Regions from separate parts of the Streptomyces sp. NPDC101151 genome, predicted to be linked through region 1. Evidence: riboswitches for the same ligand, from Rfam matches in the RefSeq annotation. Region 1 holds a riboswitch; the other holds the start of a gene.
What was found. Region 1 has a riboswitch for S-adenosylmethionine ahead of ACIRU3_RS43870 (aminotransferase class V-fold PLP-dependent enzyme). Riboswitches for the same ligand answer to the same signal wherever they lie in the genome.

Region 1 (5,911 bases):
GACCTGGAGGCGGCATTCGCGATCGGTCTCGACTCGTGAACACCGCCTCCTAGGCACCCTGCGGTCAGACAGCCGGGACGCAGCGGCCGTCCTCGGTGCGGTACTGCCACTTCGCGCCGTCCCGGACCAGTTCCCGCACCGCGTTCACGAACCGCTCGACATGCTCGTCCGGGGTGCCCGCCCCGAAGCTGACGCGGATCGCGTTCAGGGACTTCTCACCTGGGGCGGCCTCGGGGGCGCCGCACTCGCCCTGGGTCTGGGGGTCGCTGCCCAGCAGGGTGCGGACCAGCGGGTGGGCGCAGAACAGGCCGTCGCGGACGCCGATGCCGTACTCGGCGGAGAGGGCGGCGGCGAAGTGGGAGCTGTTCCAGCCCTCGACGACGAACGAGATCACTCCGACGCGCGGGGCGTCGTCACCGAAGAGGGAGAGGATCTTCACCTCGGGCACCTCGGCGAGACCTTCGCGGACCGTGCGGATCAGGTGCTCCTCGCGGGCCACGAGGGTGTCGAAACCGGCCTCCGTCAGCGCCTTGCAGGCGGAGGCGATGGAGTAGGTGCCGATGACGTTCGGGGACCCGGCCTCGTGGCGGGCGGCGCTCTCGTGCCACTCCACGTCCACTCCCCCGTCCGTGCGCCGGGTCACCTTGCGGCTGGCGCCGCCGCCCGCGAGGTACGGCTCGGCCGCGGCCAGCCAGTCGGCACGGCCGGCCAGGACGCCGGAGCCGAAGGGGGCGTACAGCTTGTGGCCGGAGAAGGCGACCCAGTCGACGTCCAGGTCCCGGACCGACACGGGGTGGTGCGGGGCCAGCTGGGCGGCGTCGAGGACGATCCGGGCGCCGTGCGCATGGGCCGCGGCGGCCAGCTCGCGCACCGGCCACAGCTCGCCGGTGACGTTGGAGGCGCCGGTGACGCAGACCAGGGCCGGACCGTAGGGGTCGCGGTCCGCCAGGGCCCGCTCCAGCGTCTCCACGGCCTGCCGCGGGGTGCGCGGGGCGTTGAGATAGGTGACCCGGGCGTCCTGCCAGGGCAGCAGGGAGGCGTGGTGCTCGGTCTCGAAGACGAAGACCTGGCAGTCGGCGGGGAGCGCGCGGGCGAGGAGGTTCAGGGAGTCCGTGGTCGACCGGGTGAAGACCACCTGGTCGGCCTCGCGGCAGTCGAGGAACTCGGCGACCGTCCTGCGGGCGTTCTCGAACAGGTCGGTGGAGAGCTGGGAGAGGTAGCCGGCGCCGCGGTGGACGCTGCCGTAGTACGGCGCGTAGGCGGCCACGTCGTCCCAGACGCGCTGGAGGGCGGGGGCGCTGGCCGCATAGTCGAGCGCCGCGTAGGCGACCTCACCGCCGGTCACGAGCGGGACGGTGACATCCCTGCCCAGAACGGGCAGCGGGGAACAAACGGACTGGTCGGCGGCAGCGGTGAAGACAGACATGACGGAACTCCCGTGCGAGCAAGAAGAAGGGGAAAGGGGTACGCGGAGGTGGGGCTCTACGCCCTAGCGCATTCGCTTGCTCACGGAAGACTCCTCGACGACCAGGACCCCTGGCCGCACACTCTCAGAAGTGTGTGAGGGGTCCGCGCTTGCCGTAGACCTCACTGCCTACGGCCTGGTCTTCACCCGGGGCACCCCGCCACGGACGGAGGGTTGCCGGACAGTCGGCCGGGGCCTCATGACTGTCACTCATGACCTGGTACGGGAACGTACGTGAAGTGATCGCGGTCCCGCAACTCGTGTCCGGATTGCGGGACCGCACCTCGGATCCTCAGGCGTTGCTCGCCGCCACCCACCGCTCCAGCGAGCGCTTCGCCGCGCCGGAGTCGATCGACCGCGCCGCCTCGGCCATGCCGGCCCGGAGCTGCTCGGCAAGCGGCGCCTCGGCCGGCCGCAGAGCGACGAGCGCGGCCGCCGAGTTCAGCAGTACCGCCTCGCGCACCGGACCCGGCTCGCCGTCCAGCAGACGGCGGGCGACCTCCGCGTTGTACGACGCGTCGGCGCCGCGGAGCGCCTCCACGGGTACGAGGTCGATGCCGGCGTCCCGCGGGTCGAACCTCTCCTCGGTGACCTTGCCGTCCCGGACCACCCACACCCGGGAGGTGGACGTGGTCGTCAGCTCGTCCAGGCCGTCGTCGCCCCGGAAGACCAGGGCGGAGTTGCCGCGCTCGGCGAGAACCCCGGCGACGATCGGCGCCATGCGCGGGTCGGCGACGCCTACCGCCTGGGCGCGCACCTTGGCCGGGTTGGTCAGCGGACCGAGGACGTTGAAGGTCGTCCGGATCCCCAACTGACCGCGTGCCGCGGCGACATGACGCAGCGACGGATGGAACTTCACCGCGAAGCAGATGGTGATGCCCGCCTCCTCGGCCACCTCGGCGACCCGCTTCGGCGTCAGGTTCAGATTGATCCCGAGCTTCTCCAGGACGTCGGAGGACCCGGAGGCCGAGGACGCGGCGCGGTTGCCGTGCTTGACGACCTTCGCTCCCGTGCCGGCGACGACGATCGACGACATCGTGGAGATGTTCACCGTCTTGGCGCCGTCGCCGCCCGTTCCGACGATGTCGACGGCCGGCCCGGGTACCTCGATCACATTGGCGTGCTCGTACATGGTCCGCACGAGTCCGGTGATCTCCTCCACCGTCTCGCCCTTGGACCGCAGGGCCACCATGAACCCGGCGATCTGCGCGTCGGTCGCCTCGCCGCGCATGATCAGGTCCATCGCCCAGGCCGTGTCGTCGGCGGACAGGTTCTGTCCCTCGAGCAGTCCGTTCAGCAGGGCGGGCCAGGAACGGCCCGCCGCGGTGTCGCCTCCAGCGGGGGTCACAGCGCTCATAGCCGCTCCTGGGTGTCGTAGAAGAACAGTGTGATCCCACCCTATCCAGCCCGGGACACGGCGAAGGGCCCCGTCCGTAAGCCGGACGGGGCCCTTCGACCGTGGCGTGGCGACGCGGGGATCAGTGGTGGCCGTGGCCGCTCGTGATCTCCTTGTACTCGTCGACAGTGGGCTTCGGGATCTGGTTGTCCTCGCCGTAGTAGGCGCTGCTGAGCTTGGCGCGCAGCTTCTCGGACGCCTTCACCTTGCGCTCGACACCGTTCTCGTCGACCGCCGGGCCGATCTCGGCCGGCTCGTACTGGTGGTGGGCCGTGAGGGTGTGCAGCTGCTCCTGGCTGAGCGACTCGTGGACCTCGATGAACTCACCGTGCGGCAGACGCTTGATGATGCCGGTCTCGCGACCGTGCAGCACCTTGTCGCGGTCGCGGCGCTGCAGGCCGAGGCAGATCCGCTTGGTGACGAGGAACGCGATGACCGGTCCGGCGAAGAAGAAGATCCGGACGAACCAGGTGACGTCGTTGATCGACAGGTTGAAGTGGGTGGCGATGAGGTCGTTGCCACCACCGACCAGGCCGATCATGTACACCGTGACCCAGGCGGCACCGAAGGCCGTACGGGTCGGGGCGTTGCGCGGGCGGTCCAGGATGTGGTGCTCGCTCTTGTCGCCGGTGACCCAGGACTCGATGAACGGGTACAGCGCGATCGCCGCGAGGACGAGACCGAAGAGCACCAGCGGGATGAACACACCCAGGACGAGCGTGTGACCCCAGAAGTTGATCTCCCAGCCCGGCATGTAGCGGACCAGACCCTCGGCGAAGCCCATGTACCAGTCGGGCTGGGCGCCGGTGGAGACCTGGTCGGGCCGGTAGGGGCCCATGGCCCAGATCGGGTTGATCTGGGTCACCGCGGCGATGGCCGCGATCACACCGAAGACCAGGAAGAAGAAGCCTCCGGCCTTGGCCATGTACACCGGCAGCAGCGGCATGCCGACGACGTTCTTCTCGCTCTTTCCGGGACCCGCGAACTGCGTGTGCTTGTGGTAGAAGACCAGGATCAGGTGGCCCACCATCAGGCCGAGCATGATGCCCGGCAGCAGCAGGATGTGGATCGAGTAGAACCGGGCCACGAAGTCGTGGCCGGGGAACTCGCCGCCGAAGAGGAAGAACGAGATGTACGTGCCGACGATCGGCATGGACAGGATCGCGCCCTCGGTGAAGCGGACACCGGTGCCGGAGAGCAGGTCGTCCGGGAGCGAGTAACCGGTGAAGCCGGTGAACATGCCGAGGACGAACAGCAGGAAGCCGAACAGCCAGTTGATCTCACGCGGCTTGCGGAACGCGCCGGTGAAGAACACGCGCATCATGTGCACGAACATGCCGGCGAGGAAGATCAGCGCGGCCCAGTGGTGGATCTGCCGGATGAGCAGACCACCGCGCACGTCGAAGGAGATGTGCAGGGTCGAGCTGAACGCCTCGGACATCAGCTGTCCCTGGAGCGGGACGTAGCTGCCGTGGTACTCCACCTCGTTCATCGACGGGTGGAAGAACAGCGTCAGGTAGACACCGGTCAGGATGATGATGAGGAAGCTGTACATGCAGACTTCGCCCAGCATGAACGACCAGTGGTCGGGGAAGATCTTGCGCATGTTGGCCTTGGCCAGGGAGTAGATCCCGAGCCGGCCGTCGGCCCAGTCGGCGATCCGCTCGCCGGCCGGTGCCTTCCCGCGAGAGCGGCCCGCCGCGTCGGCGGCAGACGGGTTCGTTTCGTTCGATGCGGTACTCATCCGCGCTCCCAGAATGCAGGACCGACGGGCTCCTCGAAGTCGCCGAGCGCCTGGAGGTAACCCTCGTCGTTCACGCCGATGCGGAGCTGCGGCAGGGCGTGACCGGCGGGGCCGAAGATCACTCGGGCGCCGTCGGAGAGGTCGAAGGTGGACTGGTGGCACGGGCAGAGCACGTGATGCGTCTGCTGCTCGTACAGCGAGATCGGGCAGCCGACGTGGGTGCAGATCTTCGAGAAGGCCACGATGCCCTGGTGCGACCATTCGAGCTCGCGCTTGTCCTTGATGTTGTCCGGCTGGAGCCGGATGATCATCAGGGCCGCCTTGGCGATCTCGTTCTGGAACTCCTCGCTCGCCTCCTCCAGGCCCTCGGGCTTGGCGAAGGTCAGCGAACCGACGGCGACGTCCTCGGGACGCAGCGGCTGGTTCGTGTTCATGTTGACGAGCAGCTTGCCCTTGGCCCACAGGGTGTGGCGCAGCGAGGTTCCGGGCAGCGGGCCGAGGTCGCGCAGCAGGACGACGCCGGAGAGCGGCACCAGGGTGAGCGCGCCGAACATCGTGTTGCGGATCAGCTTGCGGCGGCCGAGCGCCGATTCCTTGGCGCCCTGCTTGAAGTCCGCGTGGACCTTCGCACGGACCTCGGGCGAGGCCGCGATCGCGTGACGCTCGTCGGCGACCTCGACGTCGGACATCAGGGTGCGGGCCCAGTGGACCGCGCCCGCGCCGATGCAGAACAGCGCCGTACCGAGGGTCATGCCGAGCGCGAAGTTCAGCGCGCTGACGTGCCCGATCGGGAAGACGAAGATCGACTTGTCGTGCGGGATCGTCACGTACGAGGCGATGAAGCCGACGGTGGCCAGCATCGACACCGTGAACAGCAGGGCGACGACGCGCTCGGACCGGCTGGCGGCCCGCTCGTCGATGTCCTGGATCCGGTGCTCGTGAGGCGGCAGCCCCGGGTCCGCGAACGGGTTCTCCTCGTCCGCGACGCTCACGGCGCCGTGCGCGTGGTCCTGCTCTGCGGGCAGGTTCTCTTCTGGAATGTCTTGGCTACTCATGACTTCTTGGCCTTTGCGGTCCGAGCGGCGACCCAGACGGCTACCGCGATCAGGGCGCCGAGGCCGAAGATCCACGCGAACAGACCCTCACTGACCGGCCCGAGGCCGCCCAGATCCATGCCGCCCGGCTGCTCCGTCTCGCTGCTGTTGATCGCGTGCAGGTACGCGATGATGTCCTTCTTGTTCTTCTCCGACAGCGTGGTGTCGGGGAAGGACGGCATGTTCTGCGGGCCCGTCTGCATGGCCTCGTA
Region 2 (5,911 bases), on a different contig from region 1:
ATCTTCTCGTACGGGTCCTCGAGCTCGATCTCCTTGGCGATGGAGACACCGTCGTTGGTGATCGTGGGGGCGCCCCACTTCTTCTCGAGGACGACGTTGCGGCCCTTGGGGCCGAGCGTCACCTTCACGGCGTCCGCGAGCTGGTTCATGCCGCGCTCGAGGCCGCGCCGCGCCTCCTCGTCGAACGCGATGATCTTGGCCATGTGAAGTGGTCCCTCCAGGACTGGGGGTGATTCCTTCGGACCGCGCCCGCGCCCGCGACGGACGGCTCGCCGACCTGTGGTTCCTTGCCCCACCTGGCCTGCGGGCCTCACCGACCCGGTCCTTCTTTGTCACTCTCACCTTCAGAGTGCTAACGCCAATGATTAGCACTCGCCCCGTCCGAGTGCAAGAAGCACCCGCGAAGCGGACCCCTTGAGGGGTGGCGGTCGGGCGACGGGCGGGCGCAAGCGCCTCGGGAGGATCCGCAGGTGGGCGGCGCTCCCCGTACCGGGGCAGACCGAAGGGCCCGTACCCCGGGAGGCACGGGCCCTTCGAAGATGAACAGAAGAACGTCGCTGTCAGTCGACGCGTGCGTCAGCTGGTCGCCAGTCGGACCATGTCCGCCTGCGGACCCTTCTGGCCCTGCGAGATCTCGAAATCGACCCGCTGCCCCTCTTCCAGGGTGCGGTAACCGTCCATCTGGATCGCGCTGTAGTGGACGAAAACATCCGCACCACCGTCGACCGCGATGAAGCCGTACCCCTTCTCCGCGTTGAACCACTTGACGGTGCCCTGAGCCATGCCTAACTCCCCTATTACTGGCCCTTGCACAGATCCACACTTCGCGGACCCGGGTCAGACCTCACCCCCCATTGGTCGGGGGCGTGCGCCGGAACGCGTCGACCGCGGCTGAATGTATCTGTCCAACTGCCGTCTGCAACAGGTCAATCGGACGAGAATTCTGGACGAGCCCGGTCCGGAATCTGGCGAGAATTCGTCCGAATTCAGGGCAAGTCGGGCCCCATAAAGGGAGCATAGGCCGCATATGACCCGCCCACTTTGGCTACTTCTTGTCGGGGCGTACGGCATGATTCCGGGGCCTGCGACCCGCAGATCCGGAACGCGTTCCCCAACTGTACCGCGCTCAATCACACTGAATTGCCCCCTCCGCTTCTCTCACGGAGGGGGCAATCCGATGAACAATCGGTAACCGGGGTTACCGAAGGTAATGATCGGTCATTCGGTCATCCGCCGGCGACGGCAGGAATGATGGAGACACCGGCACCGTCCGGGGTCGCGGTTTCCAGGCCCTGCTCGAAGCGGACGTCGTCGTCGTTGACGTACACGTTGACGAAGCGGCGCAGCTTGCCCTGGTCGTCCAGCACCCGGGCGGCGATCCCGGTGTGCTTCTTCTCCAGGTCCTCGATGACCTCGGAAAGGGTCGCGCCCTCGGCGGCGACCTCGGCCCGGCCGCCGGTGTAGGTGCGCAGGATGGTGGGGATGCGAACGGTCACGCTCATGCGAGGCCAGCCTCTCGGAAGGAGTCCAGGGTCGGGCGGATGGTGGCGGTGAGGCCGGTGCCGGCCACCGCGTCGAGGGTCTTGAGGCCGTCGCCGGTGTTGAGGACGACCGTGGTGAGCGACGGGTCCAGGACGCCGTTCTCGACCAGCTTCTTCGTCACGCCGACGGTCACCCCGCCCGCCGTCTCGGCGAAGATGCCCTCGGTGCGGGCCAGCAGCTTGATCGCGTCCACCACCTGCTCGTCGGTCACGTCCTCCACCGCACCGCCGGTGCGGCGCGCGATGTCCAGGACGTAGGGCCCGTCTGCCGGGTTGCCGATGGCGAGGGACTTGGCGATCGTGTTCGGCTTCTGCGGGCGGACCACCTCGTGTCCGGCCTTGAAGGCGGTGGACACCGGCGAGCAGCCCTCGGCCTGCGCGCCGAAGATCTTGTACGGCCGGTCCTCGACCAGACCGAGCTTGATCAGCTCCTGCAGACCCTTGTCGATCTTCGTGAGCTGGGAGCCGGAGGCGATCGGGACCACGATCTGGTCCGGGAGCCGCCAGCCGAGCTGCTCGCAGATCTCGTACGCGAGGGTCTTCGAGCCCTCCGCGTAGTACGGCCGCAGGTTGACGTTGACGAAGCCCCAGCCCTCGCCGGCCGGGTCACCGATCAGCTCGGAGCAGAAACGGTTCACGTCGTCGTAGTTGCCCTCGATGCCGATCAGCTCGCCGCCGTAGACCGCGGCCATGACGACCTTGCCCTGCTCCAGGTCGTGCGGGATGAACACGCAGGAGCGGAAGCCGGCACGGGCCGCGGCGGCGCCGACGGCTCCGGCCAGGTTGCCGGTCGAGGAGCAGGAGAGCGTGGTGAAGCCGAAGGCGCGCGCGGCCTCCAGCGCCTGGGCCACCACCCGGTCCTTGAAGGAGTGCGTCGGGTTGCCGGAGTCGTCCTTCACGTACAGCCCGCCGGTGACGCCCAGCTCGCGCGCCAGGTTGTCGGCCTTGACGAGCTTGGTCCAGCCCGGGTTGATGTTCGGCTTGTCGGCCACGTCGGCGGGGACGGGCAGCAGCGGCGCGTACCGCCAGATGTTCGCCGGGCCGTCCTCGATGCGCTTACGCAGCTCTTCGGTTTCGTACGCGGAGAAGTCGTAGGCGATCTCCAGCGGGCCGAAACACTCCTCGCAGGCGAACACGGGTCCGAGGGGTACCCGGTGACCGCATTCGCGACAGCTGAGGGCGGCGGCAGGACCGAGGTCTACGGTGGGATTGCTGGTGCTTGCAACTGTCTGCACAGCCATGGAGGCGAGGCCCTTTCTCCTCATCTTCCTCACGACGCATCTCGCCGTGAGACGGATTTGGCACCTTCCCTAGCCGGGAGCCTCGCTGGAGAACGAGAACCGACTGGAGGGTTGCCGGGGCTTCATCGGGCCGTGTCCCTCTGCCCCTCTGGATGAGCTGTATGTGGTTGTAAACGCTCTTGAGTCACGACATGCGATGGTCATCGGCGTTGTTCAAGACTGTAACCGAAGGCCAGGACAGTTGAGATAGTCGTCCGAACCGCGAGATGGATCACAAGGTCACACCGAGTGATCACGACAGTGAGGAGCCGCAGACCGTGCTGGAAGAAGTCGAGCGCTGGCTGGCCACCCGCTCCTGGTCCGTGGCCGATCGTCCCCTGCACCGGATACTGGCCGCCAAGCAGCGCACGGGCCAGTCCGTCTCCGTCGTCCTGCCCGCGCTGAACGAGGAGGAGACGGTCGGCGACATCGTCGCGGTCATCCGTCACGACCTCATGCAGCAGGTCCCGCTGGTCGACGAGATCGTCGTCGTCGACTCCGGTTCCACCGACCGCACCGCGCAGGTCGCCGGCGCCGCGGGCGCCCGGGTCGTCCACCGCGACGACATCCTCCCGCGCCTCCCGGCCGTCCCCGGCAAGGGCGAGGTGCTGTGGCGCTCCCTGCTGGTGACCAGCGGGGACGTCGTCTGTTTCATCGACGCCGACCTGAAGGACTTCTCCTCCGACTTCGTCTCCGGGATCGTCGGCCCGCTGCTCACCGAACCGGGCGTCGATCTGGTCAAGGCGATGTACGACCGTCCGCTCGCCGGCGCGGCGGGACAGGGCGGCCGGGTCACGGAACTCATGGCCCGCCCGCTGCTGAACATGCACTGGCCGCAGCTGGCCGGATTCGTACAGCCGCTGGGCGGCGAGTACGCGGCCCGCCGCTCGCTGCTGGAGCAGCTTCCGTTCCCGGTCGGTTACGGCGTCGAGCTGGGCATGCTGGTCGACTCCCTGCACCTCGTCGGCCTGGACGCGCTGGCCCAGGTGGACGTGGGGGTGCGCAAGCACCGCCACCAGGACGGGCAGGCGCTGGGCCGCATGGCCGCGGCGATCTACCGCACGGCGCAGCTCCGGCTCGCCCGCGGACACCTCGTACGGCCCTCCCTGACCCAGTTCGAGCGGGGCGCGGAAGGGTTCGAGCCGCGCACCTACTCGGTGGACACCGAGGAGCGGCCGCCGATGGCGGAGATCGCGGAGTACGCGGCGCGCCGGGTGGCGTGAGGGGCGCACGAGAACGGCTGTATACAGCCCCCTTCCGGGGCAGACCGTACGTTTGAGCGTTTCCGGGCCGGGCTAGGTTGAGGCGTATGGCTTCCACCCACGGTGCTGAGGTGCTGGTCGCGTCCAATCGCGGCCCGGTTTCGTACGAGGTGCGCGAGAACGGCTCGCTGTTCGCCAAACGGGGCGGCGGCGGGCTGGTCTCGGGTCTGTCGGCCATCGGGCCGGACAGCAACGCGGTGTGGGTGTGCGCCGCGCTGGGCGAGGGCGACCGGGAGGCGGTGCGGCGCGCGGGCGAGGGGCTGCTGCCGGCCGAGGAGACCGGCGGGCAGCGGGTGCGGATGCTCGGCATCGACGCCGACGTGCACGCCGACGCGTACAACGGCATCGCCAACTCGGTGCTGTGGTTCGTCCACCACATGCTCTACCAGACCCCGCTGGAGCCGGTGTTCGACGCGGAGTTCCGGCGTCAGTGGGCGTCGTACGAGGCGTACAACCGCGCCTTCGCCAAGGCGCTGGCCCAGGAGGCGGCCGAGGGCGCTGCGGTGCTGATCCAGGACTACCACCTGGCGCTCGCGCCCCGGATGCTCCGGCAGCTCCGCCCCGACCTGCGCATCGGCCACTTCTCGCACACCCCGTGGGCCCCGCCGGACTACTTCCGCCTGCTGCCCGACGACATCGCGGCCGAGTTGCTGACCGGCATCCTGGGCGCGGACCGGGCGGCGTTCCTGACCCAGCGGTGGGCGGACGCGTTCGTCGACTGCTGTCACGCGGTGCTGGGCCCCGGCATTCCCTCCGGGACCCGGATCGGGGTGCACGGGCTGGGGGCCGACGCGGACTTCCTGCGGGAGCGGGCGCACCGGCCGGACGTGGACGAACGGATGGCCGCGCTGCGGGCGGAGATCGGCGAGGGGCGCCGGGCGATCGTCCGGGTGGACCGTACCGAGCTGTCCAAGAACATCGTGCGCGGCCTGCTGGCCTACCGGCAGCTGCTGGAGGACCACCCCGAATGGCGCGAACGGGTCGTCCACGTGGCCTTCGCCTACCCGTCCCGGCAGGATCTCGCCGTCTACCGCGCCTACACGGCCGAGGTGCAGCGGGTGGCGGACGAGATCAACTCCGCCTACGCCACACCGGGCTGGACCCCCGTCGTACTGCACGTCAAGGACGACTTCGCCCGCTCGCTCGCCGCGTACCGGCTCGCGGACGTGGCGCTGGTCAACCCGATCCGGGACGGCATGAACCTGGTCGCCAAGGAGGTGCCGGTCGTCTCCGACGAGGGCTGCGCGCTGGTGCTGTCGCGGGAGGCCGGGGCGTACGAGGAGCTGGGCGAGGACGCGATCGTGGTGAACCCGTACGACATCGGCGGGACGGCCGGGGCGTTGCACGAGGCACTGAGTCGGCCGGCGGGCGAGCGGGCGGAGCGGTCCAAGAGGCTGGCCGCCGCCGCCACCGCGCTGCCGCCCGCTCAGTGGTTCCTGGATCAGCTGGGCGCACTGGACGGGTGACGGCCGGGCACCCGGCCCGGCCGTGCTCAGGACATGTGTGCTGCCAGCGCGCGGAGCAGCGCCACGACTCCCTCCGGGCCGTCGACCACCACATCCGCTCGTTCCGCCAGTTCCGTGACCTCGGCGCTGCCGCTGCAGACCAGGAGGCCGGGGATGCCGTCGGAGCGGAGTTTGTCGACGGCCGCGTAGGCGGGGAGGTCGCCGAGGTCGTCGCCCGCGTAGAGGACGGACTCGGCTCCGACGGAGCGGACGTGGTCGAGCAGGACGACGCCCTTGTCCATACCGGGCGGGCGGAGTTCGAGAACCAGCCGGCCGGGCTCGACGATCAGGCCGTGCCGGGTGGCGAGGTCGGCGAGGGGTTC

Region 2: it holds a riboswitch for S-adenosylmethionine, as region 1 does, so the genes downstream of both, thrC (threonine synthase) here and ACIRU3_RS43870 (aminotransferase class V-fold PLP-dependent enzyme) in region 1, are expected to answer to the same signal.

The regions. Positions count from the first base shown of each region.
Region 1 is NZ_JBIWPP010000056.1:4,788-10,698, reverse strand. It holds gene ACIRU3_RS43875 (Lrp/AsnC family transcriptional regulator) at 1-39, shown strand, start outside; gene ACIRU3_RS43870 (aminotransferase class V-fold PLP-dependent enzyme) at 65-1,426, opposite strand; SAM riboswitch class IV at 1,567-1,683, opposite strand; gene trpD (anthranilate phosphoribosyltransferase) at 1,758-2,822, opposite strand; gene ACIRU3_RS43860 (cytochrome bc complex cytochrome b subunit) at 2,944-4,605, opposite strand; gene ACIRU3_RS43855 (Rieske 2Fe-2S domain-containing protein) at 4,602-5,660, opposite strand; gene ACIRU3_RS43850 (c-type cytochrome) at 5,657-5,911, opposite strand, start outside.
Region 2 is NZ_JBIWPP010000007.1:228,718-234,628, forward strand. It holds gene groL (chaperonin GroEL) at 1-203, opposite strand, end outside; gene ACIRU3_RS16270 (cold-shock protein) at 577-783, opposite strand; gene ACIRU3_RS16275 (ubiquitin-like small modifier protein 1) at 1,227-1,502, opposite strand; gene thrC (threonine synthase) at 1,499-2,782, opposite strand; SAM riboswitch class I at 2,800-2,941, opposite strand; gene ACIRU3_RS16285 (glucosyl-3-phosphoglycerate synthase) at 3,100-4,044, shown strand; gene ACIRU3_RS16290 (trehalose-6-phosphate synthase) at 4,131-5,549, shown strand; gene otsB (trehalose-phosphatase) at 5,576-5,911, opposite strand, start outside.